Regions from separate parts of the Enterococcus spodopteracolus genome, predicted to be linked through region 1. Evidence: riboswitches for the same ligand, from Rfam matches in the RefSeq annotation. Region 1 holds a riboswitch; the other holds the start of a gene.

What was found. Region 1 has a riboswitch for FMN ahead of ribD (bifunctional diaminohydroxyphosphoribosylaminopyrimidine deaminase/5-amino-6-(5-phosphoribosylamino)uracil reductase RibD). Riboswitches for the same ligand answer to the same signal wherever they lie in the genome.
Region 2: linked by a shared signal. The riboswitch ahead of P3R27_RS09070 (ECF transporter S component) and the one ahead of ribD (bifunctional diaminohydroxyphosphoribosylaminopyrimidine deaminase/5-amino-6-(5-phosphoribosylamino)uracil reductase RibD) in region 1 are both predicted to bind FMN.

What each region holds. Positions count from the first base shown of each region.
Region 1 covers NZ_JARJHD010000001.1:231,561-233,736, forward strand. Annotated here, with positions in the region: gene upp (uracil phosphoribosyltransferase) at 1-207, shown strand, start outside; gene P3R27_RS01060 (hypothetical protein) at 312-554, opposite strand; tRNA gene P3R27_RS01065 (tRNA-Thr) at 676-748, shown strand; FMN riboswitch at 1,113-1,246, shown strand; gene ribD (bifunctional diaminohydroxyphosphoribosylaminopyrimidine deaminase/5-amino-6-(5-phosphoribosylamino)uracil reductase RibD) at 1,356-2,176, shown strand, end outside.
Region 2 covers NZ_JARJHD010000006.1:76,917-79,092, forward strand. Annotated here, with positions in the region: partial or broken gene P3R27_RS15430 (transposase) at 97-325, shown strand; gene P3R27_RS09070 (ECF transporter S component) at 467-1,078, opposite strand; FMN riboswitch at 1,206-1,328, opposite strand; gene P3R27_RS09075 (pseudouridine synthase) at 1,413-2,129, opposite strand; gene scpB (SMC-Scp complex subunit ScpB) at 2,129-2,176, opposite strand, start outside.

The sequences.
Region 1 (2,176 bases):
ATGGCGATCGATGCTCTGAAAGCACGTGGCGCTTCAAACATTAAATTTGTTTGCCTTGTTGCAGCTCCAGAAGGTGTGAAAGCCTTACAAGAAGCACATCCAGATATTGATATCTATACTGCATCATTAGATGAAAAATTAAATGACAAAGGCTATATCGTTCCTGGTCTAGGTGATGCTGGCGACCGTTTGTTTGGCACAAAATAAGAAAATCAAATACAAAAAGATCTGGGTCGTACAAGAGCCCAGATTTTTTTGTACAATCGATTCAACCAAAATAAAAAACCACCCAATTGATGGATGGTAAAAAACTAAAGCTTACTCATATCTTTGTAATTGACAATGACAACGCCTTTACTTTGGGTCATCAAATCGGCATTCTCATTAGTTTCATCAATTGCAACAACAGCAGAGTTTTTCAATTGCTTGGAAATTGTTCCGGTTTGCGTTTTTCCGTGAATCATAAAGGTAACATGTGTATCAGTGGTAAATTTTTCTCCAAATTCTGACGGTTCGACCTTTGTTTCAAATTTTCCAAAAGTTGCCATTTTCATAAAACCTGCCTTTCATCTATAATTATAGCACATTTTTTGAAAAAAATCATGAAAGTAGAAAAATCTTCCATATTACCTCTTTACATTTCTTAACATAAAGACTATAATTTCTCTTGGAAACGCCAGCTTAGCTCAGTTGGTAGAGCAACGCACTCGTAACGCGTAGGTCACAGGTTCGATCCCTGCAGCTGGCATACGATAAAAGCAGTCATATCAAGGTTTTTACGCCTTTGATATGACTGCTTTTTGATTTTGGTGAAAAGAGAATGACTAAAAATGCCTACTTACAATAAATTTATTCCAATTGTTCACTTTGATTAATGAGACACGAAAATAAAACATTTTACTTGCTTTTTTCGAATTATTTAAAACGATCTTTAATCATAGGCCAAAAATTTTTTAATATTCTATTAGTTACCATTTCATAAGCATATAATCGTATTCTATTCATGCGATTCACACTAATTAAGTGGTTATGTTTAACCTACATTTTATTTTTATGTGTTTTTTTTAAGGTTGACACATGTAAGCTTTAAGAATATACTCTAAACGAATTGAATATTTCTTCGGGGCAGGGTGTAATTCCCGACCGACGGTGACGAGTTTACTCGAAGTCCGTGAACCACATTTTTGTGGTTGAGCTAGTGAAAATCTGGCACCGACAGTTAAAGTCTGGATGGGAGAAGAAAAATCGACTGAAGATCGGTTTTATTTGTATTAAAATCGATTATCTTTAGGTTTATTTAGTTATGCCCTGTGATTAAATTCGCAGGGCATTTTTTGTTGAAAGGGGGAATTGATATGCACCAGTCTTTCATGTTAGCTGCGATTGAAGAGGCAAGAAAAGGAAAGGGAAAGACCTTTACCAATCCATTAGTTGGAGCTGCGATTGTTAAAGAAGGAAAGCTACTCTCATTAGGTGCGCATTTACATTATGGCGAGGCTCACGCTGAAGTAAATGCTATTCAAAATTGTGGTTCCCCCGAAGAACTGTTTGATTCAACTTTATATGTTACTTTAGAACCTTGTAACCACCAAGGAAAACAGCCACCTTGTACGCAAGCCATTGTCCAGTCTGGTATCACAACGGTAGTCATAGGCCAACTTGATCCCAATCCTTTAGTAGCAGGAAAAGGCAGAAAATTTTTACAAAAGCATGGAATCAAAGTGATTGTAGGCGTAGAAGAAGAGAAATGTAGAGCATTGAATCCTTTTTATAACCACTTTTTTGAAATGGATCGTCCCTACATCACATTAAAACAAGCCGTTACACTAGATGGGAAAATCTCTATACAGAAAGATTCTAGGTACTCAATAACAGGCTCAGAGGCAATCTCAAGAGTTCGCAAAGAGCGAGGAGAATATCAAGGAATCGTGGTAGGGAGCGAAACCGTTCTAATTGATGATCCTCGTTTGTTACCTGATGTCGAAACTATCTTCCCACCAGTACGCATTGTTTTGGATCGTAGAGGACGGATCCTTAAAAGCCCTAAACTCGATCTTTTTCAAACGACCACAAGTCCGGTCTGGATATTTACGGAAAATCCTAAGCTAGAGGAACTATTTCCCCATGTAACTATTTTTTATACACCTAGGTTTTCTTTTGCATTCTTTATTGAGAC
Region 2 (2,176 bases), on a different contig from region 1:
AATCCCTATGATTGGTCATTTGTTATCCTCCTGAAAAACCTATCTAGGCTCTCTATTAATAACTGAAAATGCCCTTTTTAATTAAAAAAATACCAACGCCATACGGCGTTGAATAGAGAAATTTATACAAAGAGCAAACAAACCATTGAACGAATATTTGCAGATGCAAAAGAAAAGCATGGTAGGCGTTGGACAAAATATCGAGGTCTTTAAAAAAGTCGCCACGCACACGATGCTTATGTTTGCTGCCATGAATTTAAAAAAACTAGCCACATGGCTATGTAAAGCAAAAAAGCCTATGGCTTTTTATTTCAAATTTCTATAAAAAATAACAAAAAGGAGTTGCAATTAAGCCACTCCTTTTTGTCTACAGTCTGACTTGAAAGTAGAAACTACTACTTTCAAGTTTACTTGTATTTTTTGTATTATATGATATCGTTATCTTTTTTAACAGAATCGTTTACTTTTATTTTACAACGCTATGCCGTTTTTCTAACTGGTGTTGTTTTCTGCTCAACCAAGGTAGTAGTTTGGCGTGTAAGACAAGGAATGCCACACTAACGATAAATCCTTTGATCAAGTTAAAAGGTACAATACCAATCAGAATGTAATTTGCCAGTGGCATACCTAACATTTGGGTTGCGTTTAGGCCTAAAAATGTTAAATAAAGAGGTGTGACCACAAAATAGTTCGCAATGCTCATGAAAATGGTTAGTGCAAGTGTTCCACTAATCACGCCTAAAATTTGATTTTTTCCTTTTTGGTATTTGTTTCTTTTGAAGATGTAGAAAATCGGTAAAGTAAAGACCGCTGTTGAAAAGAAACTAGCGACGTCGCCAACTAGATTCTCTGGACTAAAACCGGTCATAATCAAATGTAAGATTGAACGTAAAAACGCGGTAACGATCCCCGCTAACGGGCCAAATAAAAACATGCTGATCAAAACTGGGATATCACTAAAATCGATTCTCAAAAAGCTAAATGTTGGCATGATTGGAAATGAGAAAAATTGCAAAACCAATCCGATTGCAGCAAATAATGCGACCGCAACCATTTTTTGTACTCGGGTGTTCTTCATGTTGAAATCCTCCTGTTGGGATTCCTCTTCAGCGAACTATTCAACCACGTAAACACAAACAAAAAAACTCTATTTTCGCAGGGGAAAATAGAGTTAGAGTCATTTGTACATACGTATGCCAAATAAGCTCTATCTTCTTTATCCAGACTTTACTGTCGGTATCGGAATTTCACCGATTCAGCTACTCGCAAAAGTAGGTCGTGGACTATAACCACCGGTCGGGAATTTCACCCTGCCCCTGAAGACGAACCATATCTAATTTTTGTTTACCATTTTATTATACTTATTTCATAACAAAAAAGCAAGGTATTTAACCTTACAAAAAGTAAGTTATTTATTTTGATTGATTCAATAACTGACTGATTTCTTTTTTATTCAGCTCACGATACTCACCAGGACGTAAACCTTGCAAGGTCAATTCGCCATATTTTTCTCGTTTTAATTTTTGCACAGGTAACCCGACGGCTTGTAGCATGTTTTTTACTTGGTGGTTACGGCCTTCATGAATCGTTAATTCTACGATACTATGATTCGTATGAGGATCAACAGATAAAATTGCATACTTTGCAGGTGACGTTTTCTTACCTTCAATTTTGATGCCTTTTGTCAATGGATTCAGCGCTGACTTAGTGGCGATCCCTTTGACTTTGGCAACATATACTTTATCAACTTCATGCTTTGGATGCGTCAATCGTTGCGCAAAATCACCATCATTCGTCAATAAAAGTATGCCAGAAGTATCATAATCTAGTCGTCCAACTGGATAGATACGCTCTTTGACCATTGGTAATAGGTCTGTCACTACTTTCCGGCCCTTGTCATCTGCTACAGCAGAAATGACCCCTTTTGGCTTATAAAGTAAATAGTAGCCATATTCTTCTTGATAGATCGGCACTTGGTCGACTTCCACTGTGTCGTGTTTGCCAACTTTTACGCCAAGTTCTTTGACGACTTGACCATTTACTTTTACTCGACCAGCCAAAATATATTCTTCGGCTTTACGTCGAGAGGTAATTCCTGCGTGAGCAATTACTTTTTGTAATCTTTCCATTATATGTTTTCTCCTTCATGCACGCCATCAAAAAATAAATCAAGGGG